DNA from 4 places in the Raoultella sp. genome. Region 1 is predicted to be linked to each of the others. Evidence: predicted binding sites of a transcription regulator. Region 1 holds the regulator's gene; each other region holds the start of a gene.
What was found. Region 1 encodes PurR, which represses purine synthesis genes. Its sites were predicted from a motif close to CANGCAAACGTTTGCNTG; they were not measured.

Region 1 (4,867 bases):
AACCAGCACCAGCAGCAGCGCCACCCCGGCAATTATCGCCCCCATCACCGGCACAAAGGCATAGCCCAGCCCGCCGGAAATCACCGCACCGCCGGCTGCCGCGCCCAGCGCATTGCCGAGGTTAAATGCCCCGATATTGACCGACGAAGAGAGCCCCGGCGCTTCATGGGCTACCCGCATCACCCGCATTTGCAGCGGCGGAACCACGGCGAAAGTCGCCGCCCCCCAGACTACCATACTGATAGCGGCCCCCAGTTGCGTCTGCGCCAGCAGCGGAATTGCCAGCATGATAACCATCAGCAGCAGCAGAAATCCCTTCAGCGTCCCGGAGACGGAACGGTCGGCGAATTTACCGCCCAGATAGTTACCCAGCGAAAAGCCGACGCCAATCAACACCAGCATGGCGGTGACAAACAGCGGCGAGGCGTGCGTAATGGTATGCAGTACAGGTGAAATATAGGTGTAGAGGGTAAACATGGCACCGGCCCCCAGCACAGTCGTCAGCAGCGCGGAGAGCACCTGCGGACGAACCAGCACGGAAAGCTCCTGTTTTACGTTCGGACGTTCACCAGCGCGGCCTTGAGGCAACGAGAACCACAGGCTAACCATCGCCACCAGTCCCAGACCTGCCGTCGCGAGGAACGACATCCGCCAGCCGATGGTTTCGCCAAGCCATGTCGCCGCCGGAACGCCGCCAATATTAGCGATGGTCAACCCCATGAACATGGTCGCCACCGCGCTGGCCTGTTTGTGTTTCGGCACCACGCTCGCCGCAACCACCGAACCGAGGCCGAAGAAAGCTCCGTGGTTAAGGCTGGTGATAATGCGTGAAATCAGTAGCGTAGTGTAATCCGGCGCCATTGAGGAGAGGACGTTACCCAGCGTGAAGATCGCCATCAGAAAAATCAGTGCATTTCTGCGCGCGCGATGAGAGAGCAGCAAAGTCATTAGCGGCGCCCCGACCATCACGCCGATCGCATAAGCACTGATCAGCATTCCCGCCGCCGGAATTGACACGTCGACGCCTTTGGCAATCACCGGCAGCAGCCCCATCGGGGAAAACTCCGTGGTACCAATACCAAACGCGCCTATCGCCAGCGCTAACAAGGGAAAGTTGATTTTCATTCAATGACTCCAGCAGACCGTCATCGGCAACGGTATCTCATCAGAAGTCAAAAGCATGACATCAATCACAAAAAAACAAAAGTAAACGAAATGGCAAAAGATTTTTGCGAAATTGATAATAATGGCGGGATATCGGGGGAAAGGGGCCTCTCCCCCGGATAAATCAGTGCAGTACCGCGGTCAGGGCGGCGGCCACGATGAGCCCCAGGACAATAATCGTTGTCGTCAGCGAAAACTTTAAATCGGTATCCATCAATTTTTCTCCCCAGTTATCCCCACACGAAAAGTGAGCTTGCTCATTTTTGCACAATATCGCACAAAAATCTTCCATGTTTTAGGGTGATGCACATTTTTGCTCTTCCCCTTTGCCGCAAGATCGGACAAAATCCCACGCTAATTTGAAAGCGTATCGGCCATTGACCCCTTCCTGTCGTTCTGTGTCGTTTTCCCGACGTGATGCAATGTTGAAAATTGTATTCAGGGTGTGTACAGGCAAACGTTTACGTATCGATAATCAGACGATCAGGTCAAGGTCTGGAGTGAGAAGTAATGGCAACAATTAAAGATGTAGCGAAGCGCGCAAACGTTTCCACTACAACAGTATCACATGTAATTAACAAAACCCGTTTCGTGGCGGAAGAAACCCGCAACGCCGTGTGGGCGGCGATCAAAGAGCTGCACTATTCTCCAAGCGCCGTTGCTCGCAGCCTGAAGGTTAATCACACCAAATCGATCGGTCTGCTGGCCACCAGCAGCGAAGCGGCCTATTTCGCTGAGATTATTGAATCTGTAGAAAAGAGCTGTTTCCAGAAAGGCTATACTCTGATTTTGGGCAATGCGTGGAACGATCCCGAAAAACAGCAGGCCTATCTGTCGATGATGGCGCAAAAGCGTGTCGACGGCATGCTGGTTATGTGTTCTGAATACCCGGAATCGGTGCTCCGCATGCTGGAAGAGTACCGCCATATTCCGATGGTGGTCATGGACTGGGGTGAATCCAAAGCCGACTTCACCGATTCGGTGATCGATAACGCCTTCGAAGGCGGCTATATGGCCGGGCGCTACCTGGTCGAACGCGGCCACCGCGAGATCGGCGTGATCCCTGGCCCGCTGGAACGTAACACCGGCGCCGGGCGCCTGGCCGGCTTTATGAAAGCCATGGAAGAAGCGCAGATTGCCGTTCCGGAAAGCTGGATTGTTCAGGGGGACTTCGAGCCTGAATCCGGCTACCGTGCAATGCAGCAGATCCTCAGCCAGCAGCATCGCCCGACGGCGGTCTTCTGCGGCGGCGATATCATGGCGATGGGCGCAATCTGTGCTGCGGATGAGATGGGTCTGCGCGTACCGCAGGACATTTCGCTGATCGGGTATGATAACGTGCGTAACGCCCGCTATTTCAGCCCGGCGCTGACCACCATCCATCAGCCGAAAGATTCGCTGGGGGAAGCGGCCTTCAATATGTTGATGGATCGTATCGTCAACAAACGTGAAGAGTCCCAGTCGATCGAGGTTCACCCGCGACTGGTAGAGCGCCGCTCCGTCGTCGACGGCCCGTTCGTCGATTACCGTCGCTAATCAATCGTGCGGCGCCGGCTATGTCTATTCCGGCGCCCGTAGCCACTCCCGGTTTAACGTTTCACTGTCCCCCAGATAATCCAGCAGCCACAAAAGGGCCGGTGAGGCGTCACTCTGCTGCCAAGTCAGGCAACACGCAGCGTCCGGGAACGGATTTTCCAGCGCCAGCACGGTCCATTCGCCACGGTCAATCCAGGGGCGAGCAAAATGGCTCGGCACCATTCCTACGCACAATCCCGCCGAGAGGCAGGTGGCCGATGATTCCCAGTCCGGCACCACCACCCTTTTCTGGTTATCCAGTAGCCAGGTCGTGCGTTTCGGCAATGAGCGAGAGGTATCTTCCCGGACCAACGACGGCCAGTTGCGCAACACGTCATCGCTGAGCGGCCCGGTCATCTGCGCCAGCGGATGATGGCTCGCCACCACGCAATCCCAGCTCAGCATCCCCATATCACGAAAGGCGTAGCGCCCCCCTACCGGAATCGAACGGGTTGCTCCGATAGCCAGTTCCACGCGTCCGTCGGCCAGCGCGTCCCAGACGCCGTTGAAGACCTCCTGAAAAACAATCAGCTCGACATCCGGAAAGTGACGATAAAAATCGACAATCATCTGCCGCATACGGGCTGGTTTAACGATGTCATCCACGGCTATCGACAGCTGACCGCGCCAACCGTTGGCTATCTGCTGACACTGCTGGCGAGTGATCTGCATTTTTTTGATAACAGATCGTCCTTCCTGTAAAAACCAGAGCCCGGCGGGGGTCAATTCGACATCGCGATGGCGGCGTTCAAACAGCGGTACCGCCAGCCACTCTTCCAACTGACGTACAGTATAACTGACCGCCGAAGGTACGCGGTGCAGTTCCTGCGCCGCTGCGCTAAAGCTGCCGTTGCGGGCTACAGCATCAACAACTTCGAGTGAGTATTCGGACCACATATTCTGCCTGCAAAAATTTTGAATGCATGTAGCAAATATTAGCGTTTCACAAGCCAGAATGCACTCCCTACACTCTGCGGCATCATATCTGCATCTATAAGAGAATGTTATGCAACAACCCGGGAAAGGATTTTTAGTGTGGCTGGCGGGACTCAGCGTGCTGGGTTTCCTGGCCACCGACATGTATCTGCCGGCCTTTTCGGCTATTCAGCAGGATCTCAATACCTCTGCGGCATCGGTCAGCGCCAGCCTGAGTCTGTTCCTCGCCGGCTTCGCCATCGGACAGTTGTTCTGGGGCCCGCTCTCGGACCGCTACGGACGTAAACCAATTCTGCTGACCGGGCTGGCTATCTTCGCTATCAGCTGTCTGGGGATGCTGTGGGTGCGTGATGCCACCCTGATGCTGGTGCTGCGCTTTATTCAGGCAATCGGCGTCTGTGCCGCAGCGGTGACCTGGCAGGCGATGGTCACGGATTATTACCCCGCTCAGCACACTAACCGTATTTTCGCCACCATTATGCCGCTGGTGGGCTTATCGCCAGCGCTGGCACCGTTGCTCGGCAGTTGGCTGCTCACCCATCTGGAATGGCAGGCTATTTTTGCTACCCTTTTTGCCATCGCCCTGCTGCTGATGGTCCCCGCCCTACGCCTGAAGCCGATCGTCAGGCCGCAGGGTGACGTCCGCGAAAAACTGACTTTTATGACGCTGCTGCGCTCACGCGAATACAGCGGAAACGTACTGATTTACGCCGCCTGCTCCGCCAGCTTTTTTGCCTGGTTGACCGGGTCGCCGTTTATTCTCCATGAAATGGGCTACGGTCCAACCGCCATTGGTCTTAGCTATGTCCCGCAGACTATCGCCTTTTTAGTCGGTGGCTATGGGTGCCGCGCGGTGCTGCAGAAATGGCAGGGTCAACAACTGTTGCCCTGGCTGCTGGTGATTTTCGCCGTCAGCGTGGCGGCAACCTGGATGGTTGGCATGGTGGCGGATGCCTCAATTATTGCGGTGATGATTCCCTTCTGCGTGATGGCTATTGTTAATGGCGGGATTTACCCGATAGTTGTCGCCCAGGCGCTGAAGCCGTTCCCGCAGGCGACCGGTCGTGCCGCCGCGCTGCAAAACACGCTGCAACTCGGCCTGTGTTTCCTGACCAGTCTGCTGGTTTCCGCGCTGATTGCCACGCCGCTGCAGACCACCACCAGCGTGATGCTGGTCTCTATTGTGCTGGCC
Region 2 (4,867 bases), on a different contig from region 1:
CGAACATGGGCCGCTGGCCATGCTGCCGATGTCACATGGGCGCTGTTCGTTGGTATGGTGCCACCCGCAGTCACAGCATGATGAGGTTCTGGGGTGGTCTGACGCGAAATTTTGCGAGCAGCTGCAGCAGGCGTTTGGCTGGCGGCTGGGACGGATCACCCATGTCGGGAAGCGCAGCGTTTACCCATTGGCGTTGACTACCGCTACGCGCCCGATTTCCCATCGCCTGGTGCTGGTCGGGAATGCGGCGCAAACGCTGCATCCCATCGCCGGGCAGGGCTTTAATCTCGGCCTGCGGGATGTGATGAGCCTGGCGGAAACGTTGGCGCAGGCCTGCGCTACCGGGCAGGATCCCGGCGATTACTCGCTTCTTTGTCGCTATCAGGCGCGACGAGCAGATGATAAGGCCACGACCATCGGTGTGACCGATGGGCTGGTGCATCTGTTTGCTAATCACTGGGCGCCGCTGGTGGTGGGGCGTAACGTGGGTCTGATGGCGATGGAATTATTTACCCCGGCGCGCGACGCGCTGGCGCAGCGTACCCTCGGTTGGGTTCCTCGTTAAGGAGTTGAACGTGCAAAGTGTTGATGTTGCCATTGTTGGCGGTGGCATGGTGGGCCTGGCGGTAGCCTGCGGTTTGCAGGGGAGCGGGCTGCGGGTTGCAGTGCTGGAACAAGTCGAGCCGCAGCCGTTAAACGCCGATGCGCCGCCAGCGCTGCGGGTATCGGCCATTAACGCCGCCAGCGAAAAACTGCTTAGCAGGCTGGATGTCTGGCCGGAGATTATCGCCCGGCGCGCCAGCTGTTATCACGGTATGGAAGTGTGGGATAAGGACAGCTTTGGCCATATCAGCTTTGATGACCAGAGTATGGGCTTCAGCCACCTTGGCCATATTATTGAAAATGCGGTCGTTCACTATACTCTGTGGCAAAAGGCGCAGCGCTGCGCCGACGTCACCCTGCTGGCCCCGGCTCAGTTGCAGCAGGTGGCGTGGGGAGAAAACGAAGCGTTTCTCAGCTTGCAGGATGGCAAGATGTTGACCGCCAGGCTGGTGGTCGGTGCAGACGGTGCGAACTCGTGGTTGCGCAACAAAGCGGATATAGCGCTGACATTCTGGGACTATCGCCATCATGCGCTGGTTGCCACCATTCGTACCGAAGATCCGCACCAGGCGATTGCCCGTCAGGCGTTCCACGGCGACGGCATTCTGGCGTTTTTGCCGCTGAGCGATCCGCATCTGTGTTCGATCGTCTGGTCCCTATCGCCGCAGGAAGCACAGCGGATGCAGCAGGTTGATGAGGCGGCGTTTAATCAGGCGCTGAATATTGCCTTCGATAACCGGCTTGGCCTGTGCCAGCTGGCAAGCGAGCGTCAGACTTTCCCGTTGACCGGCCGCTACGCGCGCCAGTTCGCGGCGCATCGCCTGGTGCTGGTTGGCGATGCCGCGCACACCATTCACCCGCTGGCCGGGCAGGGAGTGAATCTGGGCTTTATGGATGCAGCGGAACTGATCGATGAACTCCGCCGTCTGCATGCGCAGGGCAAAGATATTGGTCAGTACCTGTATCTGCGTCGCTATGAACGTAGCCGCAAGCACAGCGCCGCGATGATGCTGGCGGGGATGCAGGGCTTTCGCGAAATGTTCTCCGGCAGTCACCCGGCGAAGAAACTGCTGCGCGATATTGGCCTCAAACTGGCGGATACGCTACCCGGCGTCAAACCGCAGTTGATTCGCCAGGCGATGGGCTTAAACGATCTTCCGGCCTGGTTACGTTAAGCGCGTCACACTTCTCTCTCCCGGCCCCGGTGCCGGGTTTTCTCCTCTCATTTGAAATAATCTAATTTCACCTATTTTTTCGCATTAGTTTTATTAATGTCTCTATTTTTTTGAAAAAGAAAACAGCCCTCTTTTATCGCATAAAATACCATCATTCTCGGTTTTATTAGTCTGTGGTGTTATTTTTGTGTGGAATAAATCGCTTATTTCCAGTCAATAATTCTGTGGTCTTTTTAGCGACTTTTAGTCATAAGCTAATGTGATGTCCTGATTTTGCTTATGGTTTAGCGCCGGGTTCGGTGGTAAGTTCAGGCAAAAGAGAACGTTTGCGTCGGCGCCCTGACATGGCGACGACGGTGGATTTCGTGGTGCGAAATTGCCCCAATGACATCGCCCAACCCAGTAGCTGGTTCCGTTTTATTCGATGAGGAAAAGATGGCTCAACAGACTCCGTTGTATGAACAACACACGCTGTGCGGTGCGCGCATGGTCGACTTCCATGGCTGGATGATGCCGCTGCATTACGGTTCCCAGATTGATGAGCACCACGCGGTGCGAGGCGACGCCGGGATGTTCGATGTTTCGCACATGACCATCGTCGATTTCCACGGCAGCCGCATTCGGGAGTTCCTGCGCTATCTGCTGGCTAACGACGTCGCGAAGCTGACGGTGCCTGGCAAAGCGCTGTATACCGGCATGCTTACCGCGTCCGCTGGCGTCATCGATGATCTGATTGTCTATTTCCTTAGTGAAGATTATTTCCGCCTTGTGGTTAACTCAGCCACCCGTGAAAAAGACCTCGCCTGGATTACCCAGCAGGCTGAACCCTATGGTCTTGAGATGACCGTCCGTGACGATCTTTCCCTGATTGCCGTACAGGGGCCGCAGGCGAAAGCGAAAGCGGCAACGCTGTTCACCGACGCACAGCGTCAGGCTGTCGAAGGGATGAAACCGTTCTTTGGCGTGCAGGCTGGCGATCTGTTTATTGCCACGACCGGTTATACCGGTGAAACCGGGTACGAAATCGCCATGCCGAATGAGCAGGCTGCTGATTTCTGGCGTGGTCTGCTGGACGCTGGCGTGAAGCCGTGTGGGCTGGGCGCTCGCGATACCTTGCGTCTGGAAGCGGGGATGAACCTGTATGGCCAGGAGATGGATGAAAGCATCTCTCCGCTGGCGGCGAATATGGGCTGGACCATTGCCTGGGAACCCTCCGATCGTGCGTTCATCGGTCGCGAAGCGCTGGAACTGCAGCGTGAAAAAGGTACCGAGCAGTTGGTGGGGCTGGTGATGACCGAGAAAGGCGTCCTGCGCGGCGGTTTGCCGGTGCGCTTTAGCGATGCCGACGGTAATCAGAAAGAAGGTATTATCACCAGTGGCACCTTCTCTCCGACGCTGGGCTACAGTATCGCGTTGGCGCGCGTACCGGCCGGTATCGGCGAGACGGCCATTGTGCAGATTCGCAACCGCGAAATGCCGGTAAAAGTGACTAAACCTGTTTTTGTACGCAACGGCAAAGCCGTGGTGTGATTCCCCTTTTTTGGAGATTAATTGATGAGCAACGTACCAGCAGAACTGAAATACAGTAAAGAACACGAATGGCTGCGCAAAGAAGCTGATGGCACCTACACCGTCGGGATCACCGAACATGCCCAGGAACTGCTTGGCGATATGGTTTTCGTCGATCTGCCGGACATCGGCGCAGCCGTTGAAGCGGGTGACGACTGTGCGGTTGCCGAGTCGGTGAAAGCGGCGTCTGATATTTATGCCCCGATTAGCGGCGAGATTGTGGCGGTGAACGAAGAACTGAATGACTCTCCGGAGCTGGTAAACAGTGACCCGTACGCGGATGGCTGGATCTTTAAAATTAAGGCCAGCGATGAAGCACAGGTTGCGGCCCTGCTTGACGCGGCTGCCTATGCGGCGCTGCTGGAAAACGAGTAAATATCTTACCCCTCCACGCTGCGGGCATCTGCTGCCAGCAGCGTGAAGGATTTTTACCTGTTCAGGTAAGTAAAGACACATACGATTCACTGCACGTTTCAGGAACCATCGCTCATGACTCAGACTTTAGGTCAGCTTGAAAACCGCGGCGCCTTTATTGAACGTCACATCGGTCCGGATGCTCAGCAACAGCAGGAGATGCTGAACACCGTTGGCGCCGATTCGCTTAACGCCCTGATTGGCCAGATTGTGCCGCAGGATATTCAGCTGGCGACCCCTCCTCAGGTGGGTGACGCGACTACCGAATTCGCTGCGCTGGCGGAGCTGAAGGCGATCGCCGGTCGCAACAAGCGCTTCAAGTCTTACATCGGCATGGGTTACACTGCCGTGCAGTTGCCGCCGGTTATTCAGCGCAATATGCTGGAAAACCCCGGTTGGTACACCGCTTACACCCCTTACCAGCCGGAAGTTTCCCAGGGCCGCCTGGAATCACTGCTGAATTTCCAGCAGGTGACCCTCGATCTGACCGGGCTGGACATCGCCTCCGCCTCGCTGCTGGATGAGGCGACCGCCGGAGCTGAAGCGATGGCGATGGCCAAACGCGTCAGCAAGCTGAAGAATGCGAACCGTTTCTTCGTTGCCGCCGATGTACATCCGCAGACTCTGGACGTGGTGCGCACCCGCGCCGCAACCTTTGGCTTTGACGTCATCGTTGATGAGGCGGAAAAAGCGCTCGACCATCAGGACGTTTTCGGCGTGCTGTTGCAGCAGGTAGGCACCACCGGCGAAATTCATGATTACAGCAAGCTGATCGCCGAGCTGAAAGCACGCAAAGTCGTGGTCAGCGTCGCCGCGGACTTCATGGCGCTGGTTCTGTTGACCGCGCCGGGCAAACAGGGGGCCGATATCGTCTTCGGTTCCGCCCAGCGTTTCGGCGTTCCGATGGGCTACGGCGGCCCGCACGCGGCCTTCTTTGCCGCAAAAGATGAATTTAAACGCTCGATGCCGGGCCGTATTATCGGCGTATCAAAAGATGCCGCCGGTAACACCGCGCTGCGTATGGCGATGCAGACCCGCGAGCAGCATATCCGTCGCGAGAAAGCGAACTCCAATATTTGTACTTCCCAGGTACTGCTGGCAAACAT
Region 3 (4,867 bases), on a different contig from region 1:
AGCGACGAATGGCAACGCATTTTGCAAGAAGGATACTCAACACCCGAGAGCCGCTATCAACACGCCTGTCAGCGGCCTGTTATCAATACGCAAGGCGCCTGCCTGAGTATCGACAAAGCCGATATTGCGCATCACGGTCACTACTCGCAGAACTACTCTTTATGTTGTATGGCATCAGCGAACTTCCCGAAATGATTGACGAAGAGAATGGAAAACCCGCTTTTCGCGATGAACATCTCCCGCGGTTCTCCATCGCCTATACCGGAAATATCGTCGGTGTCGCGTTAACCACCGAAGGCGATTGCGGCCTGGATATGGAATTGCAGCACGCCTCCCGCGGTTTATATTCATCGCACGACAAGGAACACAATACCTTTGACCGGAATGAGCGTTTGTGGATTAACAATCAGCACGATCCTGACGAAGCGCGCGCCCAGTTGGATGCACTACGTAAAAGCGTGATGAAGTTGACCGGCGAAACCGCCGTTAACCTACAGCTTCTTCCGGGTTCCGGGCGGTTACGAACAAACGGGACGCAATCAATTGAAGCCGTCTGCGACGCCGAAACGGTACTGGTCTGGTCCATCGCCGCCAGCCCGGATATTGGCCAACTAAAAGTCTGGGAATATAGCGGTAAAGAGGGCTGGCGAAGCTTGCCTGGTGCGCAAAGTCGAGCAAAAGAACCGTCAGCCCGACTGATGCGCTTCACCAGTTTACCGGTAGAAAAAGCCTTCTCCCTCAACTGACCGGTTTTACCGGCCATCATGATGCAAAGGAGCAATCATGTCTGATACGTTGAAAGTTGTGACATTACTCGGAAGCCTGCGCAAAGGCTCTTTTAATGGCATGGTCGCACGTACTCTCCCCGGCATCGCGCCGGCGGGTATGGTAGTGTCCGCATTACCGTCCATTGGCGATATTCCTCTCTATGATGCCGACGTCCAGCAGGAAGACGGGTTTCCGCAAAGCGTACAGGATATTGCGCAACAGATTCGCGAAGCCGATGGTGTTGTTATCGTGACACCCGAATATAACTATTCCGTTCCAGGTGGCCTGAAAAATGCGATTGACTGGCTGTCGCGCCTACCTGAACAACCGCTGTCAGGAAAACCGGTCCTGATTCAAACCAGTTCTATGGGCGCAATTGGCGGCGCGCGCTGCCAGTATCACCTACGTCAAATTCTGGTGTTCCTCGACGCGATGGTAATGAACAAGCCTGAGTTTATGGGCGGTGTGATTCAGAACAAGGTCGACCCGCAGTCGGGAGAGGTGGTCGATCAGAGCACGCTCGATCATCTGAGCGGACAGCTGAGCGCCTTTGGCGAGTATATTCAGCGAGTGAAAGCGTAAAAAAAGCCCGGCAGCGCTGTGGACTGCCGGGCTTTTTCATTATACGCGACGCTTAGTGCGCGTCGATAAACACGATTTTCAGCACGAAGAGCAGCGAGACGATTATCACGCACGGGCTGAGATCGCGCAGGCGACCGGTACCAATCTTCATCACGCAGTAAGAGATAAAGCCCAACGCAATCCCTTCGGTAATCGAGAAGCTAAACGGCATCATCACGGCGGTCACAAAGGCCGGCACCGCCTCCGTCAGATCGTCCCACTTCACGCGCGACAGACTGGATGTCATCAGCACACCGACATAGATCAGTGCACCTGCTGCGGCATACGCTGGCACCATGCCCGCCAGCGGTGACAGGAAAATCACCAGCAGGAACAGAATCCCCACCACCACTGCCGTCAGGCCGGTACGCCCGCCTACGGAAACGCCAGAGGAAGATTCAATATAGGCGGTCACTGAAGAGGTACCGATAAAGGAGCCTGCCACCGATGAGATACTGTCAACAAACAGCGCCTGTTTCATCCGCGGGAATTTGCCTTTTTCATCGGCCAGACCGGCTTTATCGGTCACGCCGATCAGGGTTCCGGAGGAGTCGAACAGGTTGACCAGCATAAACGAGAAGATGATGCCCGCCAGACCGAGATTCAATGAGCCAGCCAGATCAACATGGCCAATCACCGACGTAATGCTCGGCGGCGCGGAAACAATACCGGTGTAGTGAACGTCGCCCAGCATCCAGCCCAGCAGCGTCGTGACGATGATGGAGACCAGCACCGCAGCATGAATGTTACGGGAGGCGAGAATAGCGATAATAAAGAAGCCGAGAATCCCCAGCAGCACGCTGTGGGAGGTCAGGTTGCCGATGCTCACCAGCGTGTCTTTGTTTGCGACAATCACGCCAGCATTTTTCAGCCCCATCATGCCGATAAACAATCCAATACCGCTGGTGATCCCCACCCGCAGGCTGACGGGAATATTGGCGATCATCCAGTAACGTACGCGGAAAATAGTCAGCAGCAGCAGACCAACAGCGCCCCAGAAAATAGCGCCCATTCCCACCTGCCACGGCAGCCCCATCGCCTGGACGACGACAAAGGCAAAAAAGGCGTTCAGCCCCATTGCTGGCGCCAGCGCAACCGGCAGGTTAGCAAACAGCCCCATCAGAATACTACCGAAGGCGGCGATCAGGCAGGTCGTCACAAAGACAGCGCTGGTATCCATACCCGCTACGCCAAGAATTTGTGGGTTAACGAAAACAATGTAGACCATTGTCAAAAAGGTGGTGAAACCTGCTATCGCTTCAGTACGTGCCGTCGTGCCGTGCTCACGTAGTTTGAATACGCGCTCCAGCAGACCCTGGCCAGAAGACTGGCTGGTGTGTTGTTGACTCATTATCGGTTTCCGAACAAAAGGAGGGAAAATTCGTCGCTATCCTATACCAAAATGCGACACCGGGTGCAGTTGTATGGTAATTTTTTTCATTGAATTTGCCTATACGGCAACGATTGCGTCTTGTGAACAGGCAGGACGAAAACGTTAACTTGTAAAAATGGAAACGGCATGTCCCAAATAGAAGCCCTGTTTTTCGACTGTGACGGCACGCTGGTCGACAGCGAGGTAATCTGCTCCCGCGCCTACATTCACATGTTCAGGGAATTCGGCATTACGCTGGATTTAGAAGAGATTTTTAAGCGCTTCAAAGGTGTAAAGCTGTACGAGATTATCGACACCATTAATGCAGAGTACGGCGTTAATCTGGACAAAGCGACCCTTGAGCCGGTTTATCGCGATGAAGTCGCACGCCTTTTTGATACCGAGCTGGAAGTCATCCCAGGCGCACAGGCGCTGCTGGATGCGGTAAACGTGCCAATGTGCGTGGTCTCTAACGGCCCGGTCAGTAAAATGCAGCACTCGCTGGGAAGAACCGGCATGTTGCGCCATTTTCCCGACCGACTGTACAGCGGTTACGATATTCAGCGCTGGAAGCCCGATCCGGCACTGATGTTCCATGCGGCAAAAGCGATGAACGTTAACGTCGAAAACTGCATTCTGGTTGATGATTCCAGTGCCGGCGCGCAGTCGGGTATCTCAGCAGGCATGGAGGTATTCTATTTCTGCGCCGACCCGCATAATAAACCAATCGTACATCCGAAAGTGACGACCTTTACCCGCCTCGAAGAGCTACCTGAGCTATGGCAGGCACGCGGCTGGAATATAACGCGAAAAACATTAAAAAAGGATTTTTTATGAGGCAGACTAAACCGTTGCCTATCTTTAAATATCATCCCGCTCCCCTGGAAACAGGGGCATTCGCGCAGGACAAAACCGTGGTTTGCCAATGCTGCGAACAACAGACTTCGGTTTATTACACCTCGCCGTTCTACTGTGTGGAAGACGTGGAGCACCTCTGTCCGTGGTGTATAGCCGACGGCTCTGCGGCGGAAAAATTTAAAGGCTGCTTTCAGGACGAATGCAGCATTGAAGGCATCCAGGGACAGTTTGATGAAGAGGGTGAATTTAACGGCAGCTTTATAAGCCCTTATAGTGAAGAGCAGGAATTTGAGCTAAAAAGCCGCACGCCCGGCTATCGAGGCTGGCAACAGGAGTTCTGGCTCGCTCACTGTGGCGATTTCTGCGCCTTTCTTGGCTATGTCGGCTGGGAAGAGATAAAAGATCGTCTCAGCGAGTTTGCCGATCTTGCGGACGATTGCGCACAGTTTGGTCTGAAGTATGAAGATCTGGCGAAATATTTGCGTAATGACGGCGATTGCCAGGGATACCTGTTCAGCTGCCTGAGCTGCGGTAAATTGCGCCTCTGGGCAGATTTTTCATAATAGACCGCCCCATGCCGGGTTAACTGGAATGCCAACAGGGCTGCCGTATTGGGATGATTTTATTATGGAGAGGATTTCGCCAAAATCATTCTGCTGCCGGCCAGCCCTGACAACGATGCGGAAACCAGAATTCTCGTCCCCCCGAATGCAGCGCGCTGTGCCTGCCCGGCTACCGATCCGCATAAGGCTGCGAACACCTGGCCAGCTAAGCGCAGCGCGAGCCGTCCTGCGATATTAGCGACTCAATTCCGCAGCCGCCGCTTTATCAGCCACAATCACCAGTGAAGGATGCAGTTTCAACACCGATGCCGGAACCTGATCGCTGACCGGGCCTTCCACCACCTGCTTAAGGGCTTGCGCCTTCGCCGCGCCGCTGACAATTAGCAGCAGATTTTTCGCCGCCATCACGCTTTTCGGTCCCATTGTGATGTAGCTATCCGGTACCACCGAGAAATCGCCGCCCATCTCAGCATCAGCGACAAGACCCACCATATCCCCGGTAATCGGGACTTCAACCGTCGCATCATGGAAACGCGTGGTGCCAGGCAAGTTGCCGCAAAAATGGCCATCAGCACCGAGGCCCATCACGATCAGATCCAGCCCCCCCGCTTCCTGTAACCGTTGGTCGTAATGCATAAAATTTTCATGGCTAAGCTTATGGATATTCTCCTCCGGGATCTGAGCG
Region 4 (4,867 bases), on a different contig from region 1:
CCTTCCGTGCCGAAAACTCCAACACCAGCCGCCACCTTGCGGAGTTCTGGATGCTGGAGCCGGAAGTCGCGTTTGCCAACCTGAACGACGTCGCAGGCCTGGCGGAAGCCATGCTGAAATACGTCTTCAAAGCGGTACTGGAAGAACGTGCGGACGATATGAAATTCTTCGCCGAGCGCGTGGATAAAGATGCGATAGATCGCCTTGAGCGTTTCGTGTCTGCCGATTTTGCCCAGGTAGACTATACCGACGCGGTAACCATCCTTGAAAACTGCGGTAAGCCGTTTGAAAACCCGGTTTACTGGGGCGTGGACCTCTCTTCCGAGCACGAGCGCTACCTGGCGGAAGAACACTTCAAAGCGCCAGTGGTTGTGAAAAACTATCCGAAAGACATTAAGGCGTTCTATATGCGCCTTAATGAAGACGGTAAAACCGTCGCCGCAATGGACGTTCTGGCGCCAGGTATTGGTGAAATCATCGGGGGTTCTCAGCGTGAAGAGCGCCTGGAGGTGCTTGACGCGCGTATGGCGGAAATGGGTCTTAATAAAGAAGACTACTGGTGGTACCGCGACCTGCGTCGTTACGGCACCGTACCGCACTCCGGCTTCGGTCTGGGCTTCGAACGTCTGATCGCCTACGTGACCGGCGTACAAAATGTGCGTGATGTGATCCCGTTCCCGCGTACTCCGCGCAACGCCACATTCTGATTAATTTATCTTATCATTGCCGAAGGCCAGCGCAAGCTGGCCTTTTTTTATGTCAAGCTCTGTTAATGAATATCAAGAAATTTAAACATCAACCCTTCCAGTTAACATTTATGTTACTCACTATTACGGCTTGTTCATGTACGACAAATCGCACCTTATGTGCATTCCTCGACGAAATGCCTGATAATTTTGTTCATTTTTTAACCTCTCGCAGCACAAGATGCAAAGACAAATACTGAGCAAAAAAAAAGCGAAATGCAGACACAAAATGCACAAATGGGTCTTTATCTAAATTAATCATAATTAATTCATATAGATATATATGGTTTGTTGATTTTGCGAGCAAAGTGGAACGGAATTTTGATTGAGTTCACAAAGTTCCAAAAAATACACATTTAGTTACATATTTTTTCTTATTGTTACTCATATGCGACATTGGTAGCATTTTCCGGCTAGCGAAACGCTGGCGCGGATGGAAAGATGCCTTCAGACACCAAACTATCATCAATAGTTCTGTAAATTTTTATTGACGGAACTTATTGGCGGCAGTGGCAAGTGTTCATATAAAAATATTAATGAGGGTAATAAATAATGATGAAGCGCAATATTCTGGCAGTGGTAATCCCTGCCCTGCTGGTAGCCGGCGCAGCTAACGCTGCAGAAATCTATAACAAAAACGGCAACAAACTGGACTTCTACGGGAAAATGGTTGGTGAACACATCTGGACCACCAACGGTGACACCAATAATGGCGACACCACCTATGCACGTATCGGTCTGAAAGGCGAAACCCAGATCAACGATCAACTGACCGGTTACGGCCAGTGGGAATACAACATGGATGCGTCCAACGTTGAAGGTGCCCAGCCGACCAAAACTCGTCTGGCCTTCGCGGGTCTGAAAGCGGGCGATTTCGGTTCATTCGACTACGGCCGTAACTATGGCGCTATCTACGACGTTGAATCCGCAACCGATATGCTGGTTGAGTGGGGCGGCGACGGCTGGAACTACACCGACAACTACATGACCGGCCGTACCAACGGCGTGGCAACCTACCGTAACTCTGATTTCTTCGGTCTGGTTGACGGTCTGAGCTTCGCGCTGCAGTACCAGGGTAAAAACGACAGCAGCCGTGCTATCCAGAAACAAAACGGCGACGGCGTTAGCACCTCTGCGACCTATGCATTTGCAAACGGTATCGCACTGTCTGCAGGTTACTCTGGCTCCAACCGCAGCGTCGCGCAGAAAGCTGACGATAACGGCGACAGAGCTGAAGCATGGGCAACCTCCGCTAAGTATGACGCGAACAACGTCTACGCTGCGGTCATGTATTCTCAGACCTACAACATGACCCCGGAAAACCAGGCTAACTACTTCGCTGGCAAAACTCAGAACTTCGAAGCCGTTGTTCAGTATCAGTTCGACTTCGGTCTGCGTCCGTCCATCGGCTACGTTCAGACTAAAGGTAAAAACCTGCAGGAACGTCCCGGCTTCTCCGGCGGCGATGCTGACCTGGTTAAATACGTCGAAGTGGGTACCTGGTACTACTTCAACAAGAACATGAACGTCTACGCGGCATACAAATTCAACCTGCTGGACGACAACAGCTATACCGAAACTGCTAAAGTGTCCACCGATGACCAGGCGGCAGTGGGTATCGTTTACCAGTTCTAATCAGTACACCCCTTCGTGATATGCCTAAAAAGCAGGACTTCGGTCCTGCTTTTCTACATTACTAAGATAAAGATCGTAACTTTCGAAAAGCTTCTCGCTTTTTGTCGCAAACGGTTGGCAATTTGTAGATCTCCCGTTACCCTGATAGCGAAATTCCCTTCAGTAATCACAATGGAACCTCGTCATGTTTGAGAACATTACTGCCGCCCCTGCTGACCCCATTTTAGGCCTGGCCGATCTGTTTCGTGCCGATGACCGCCCGACTAAAATTAACCTCGGGATTGGTGTTTACAAAGATGAAACGGGTAAAACCCCGGTCCTGACCAGCGTTAAAAAAGCAGAGCAGTATCTGCTGGAAAATGAAACCACCAAAAACTATCTGGGTATCGACGGTATTGCGGAATTTGGCCGCTGCACCCAGGAACTGCTGTTCGGTAAAGGAAGTGCAATCGTCAGCGATAAACGCGCACGTACTGCCCAAACGCCTGGTGGCACCGGCGCCCTGCGCGTCGCCGCAGACTTCCTGGCGAAGAACACCGCGGTTAAGCGCGTCTGGGTAAGCAACCCAAGCTGGCCGAACCACAAAAGCGTCTTCAATTCCGCCGGTCTGGAAGTTCGTGAATATGCCTATTACGATGCTGCCAATCATACCCTTGACTTCGACGGTATGCTGGCAAGCCTCAATGAAGCACAGGCGGGCGACGTAGTTCTGTTCCATGGCTGCTGCCATAACCCAACCGGTATTGATCCTACGCTGGAGCAGTGGCAACAGCTGGCTGAGCTGTCCGTTGAAAAAGGCTGGCTGCCGCTGTTTGACTTCGCCTACCAGGGCTTTGCCCGTGGTCTGGAAGAAGATGCCGAAGGCCTGCGCGCGTTCGTTGCGCTGCATAAAGAGCTGCTGGTCGCGAGCTCCTATTCGAAGAACTTCGGCCTGTACAACGAGCGCGTGGGTGCCTGTACGCTGGTTGCGGCGGATACCGAGACCGTTGACCGCGCCTTTACTCAGATGAAGTCGACGATTCGTGCCAACTACTCCAACCCGCCTGCGCACGGTGCGTCGGTGGTGGCGACAATTCTCAGCAACGATGCACTGCGCGCTATCTGGGAACAAGAGCTGACCGATATGCGTCAGCGTATTCAGCGCATGCGTCTGCTGTTCGTCAATACCCTGCAGGAAAAAGGGGCCAGCCGCGACTTCTCTTTCATCACTAAGCAAAACGGGATGTTCTCGTTCAGCGGCCTGACTAAAGAGCAGGTACTGCGTCTGCGTGAAGAGTTCGCAGTTTATGCCGTGGCTTCCGGGCGTATTAACGTTGCAGGCATGACGCCAGATAACATGGCGCCGCTGTGTGAAGCAATTGTCGCCGTGCTGTAATTTCGCCAGCCAGCAATAAAAAAGGCCGCTTACGCGGCCTTTTTTATATCCCGTTAAGGTTATTACCAGACGGGCATTTCATCCTGCAGGAAAGGGTTGTGCAGACGCTCATAACCCAGCGTCGACATCGGCCCGTGACCGGGAATAAACGTCACATCATCACCCAGCGGCAACAATTTACGTTTAATCGCCTCAATCAACTGACCGTGATCGCCGCGCGGGAAATCGCTGCGCCCAACGCCACCTTTGAAAATCACATCGCCGGAAATCAGCAGCCGGGAAGCCTCATCAAAAAAGACTACGTGCCCTGGCGTATGCCCAGGACAGTGCAGCACCTTCAGCGCAATATTCCCCACGCTGACGACGTCGCCTTCATTGAGCCAGCGGTCCGGCTGCAAGGCCTGGCAATCCTCCAGACCAAACATTCGGCTTTGCGCCGGCAGACCTTCCAGCCAGAACTCATCTTCTTTTTCCGGTCCGATAATCGGCACGCCATAGTGTTGTGCCAGTTCCGCCGCCGCACCGACGTGATCGAGATGGCCGTGGGTGAGCAAAATCTGCATCAGGCTGACGCCTGCTGCCGTGACTTCCTGTTTGATTCGCTCAGCGTCACCGCCGGGATCGACCAGCGCGGCAAGCCGGGTTTGTTCGCACCAAATTAAAGAACAGTTCTGAGCGAACGCGGTAACCGGAATAATACGATAGTTCATAATGCTCCTTTCGTTACCAGTGCCTGACCGGACCGGTATCAATATGCACAAAGTTGCTACGTGGATAGTATCCTACACCACCTGCGCCCATTGATAACGCCGCTTTGCGAACATTGCTTAACGAAATGCCTTCTATGTGGAAATCCATTGCCTGTCCCTTAGTGTGATAGCTATGTTTCGCCACACCACGGCTTCGTGCACGGAGCTCATCATTGGTATCAAGGGAGCGATAGCCTGAGATAAGCTGAACAGGTTTATTGGTGCCAAGTAATCCCTGCAGACGATAGAGTTGATCAAACAAACTCGGATCGATTGGCTTAATTTTATTCGCGCGGAAATCACGGAAAAAATGGTTAAGCCTTGCTAATTCATCCTGAATATAGCCTCTGCCATCGAAAAAC

Region 2: a site for PurR is predicted at 2,094-2,111, ahead of gcvT (glycine cleavage system aminomethyltransferase GcvT). Genes of this name have one in related genera too.
Region 3: a site for PurR is predicted at 2,875-2,892, ahead of ACZAHD_RS15485 (NCS2 family permease). Genes of this name have one in related genera too.
Region 4: a site for PurR is predicted at 2,485-2,502, ahead of ACZAHD_RS12560 (amino acid aminotransferase). Genes of this name have one in related genera too.

The regions. Positions count from the first base shown of each region.
Region 1 covers NZ_JBCNNS010000080.1:10,000-14,866, forward strand. The annotation lists gene ACZAHD_RS14715 (MFS transporter) at 1-1,125, opposite strand, end outside; gene cydH (cytochrome bd-I oxidase subunit CydH) at 1,289-1,378, opposite strand; gene purR (HTH-type transcriptional repressor PurR) at 1,675-2,700, shown strand; gene punR (DNA-binding transcriptional activator PunR) at 2,725-3,636, opposite strand; gene punC (purine nucleoside transporter PunC) at 3,746-4,867, shown strand, end outside.
Region 2 covers NZ_JBCNNS010000095.1:3,453-8,319, forward strand. The annotation lists gene ubiH (2-octaprenyl-6-methoxyphenyl hydroxylase) at 1-565, shown strand, start outside; gene ubiI (FAD-dependent 2-octaprenylphenol hydroxylase) at 576-1,778, shown strand; gene gcvT (glycine cleavage system aminomethyltransferase GcvT) at 2,214-3,308, shown strand; gene gcvH (glycine cleavage system protein GcvH) at 3,333-3,722, shown strand; gene gcvP (aminomethyl-transferring glycine dehydrogenase) at 3,837-4,867, shown strand, end outside.
Region 3 covers NZ_JBCNNS010000088.1:9,452-14,318, reverse strand. The annotation lists gene ACZAHD_RS15495 (4'-phosphopantetheinyl transferase family protein) at 9-746, shown strand; gene ACZAHD_RS15490 (NADPH-dependent FMN reductase) at 784-1,350, shown strand; gene ACZAHD_RS15485 (NCS2 family permease) at 1,403-2,740, opposite strand; gene yieH (6-phosphogluconate phosphatase) at 2,909-3,598, shown strand; gene cbrC (PF03691 family colicin E2 tolerance protein CbrC) at 3,595-4,182, shown strand; gene ACZAHD_RS15470 (glucosamine-6-phosphate deaminase) at 4,417-4,867, opposite strand, start outside.
Region 4 covers NZ_JBCNNS010000061.1:10,648-15,514, forward strand. The annotation lists gene asnS (asparagine--tRNA ligase) at 1-707, shown strand, start outside; gene ACZAHD_RS12555 (porin) at 1,299-2,381, shown strand; gene ACZAHD_RS12560 (amino acid aminotransferase) at 2,566-3,756, shown strand; gene ACZAHD_RS12565 (MBL fold metallo-hydrolase) at 3,819-4,466, opposite strand; gene ACZAHD_RS12570 (peptidoglycan L,D-endopeptidase MepK) at 4,480-4,867, opposite strand, start outside.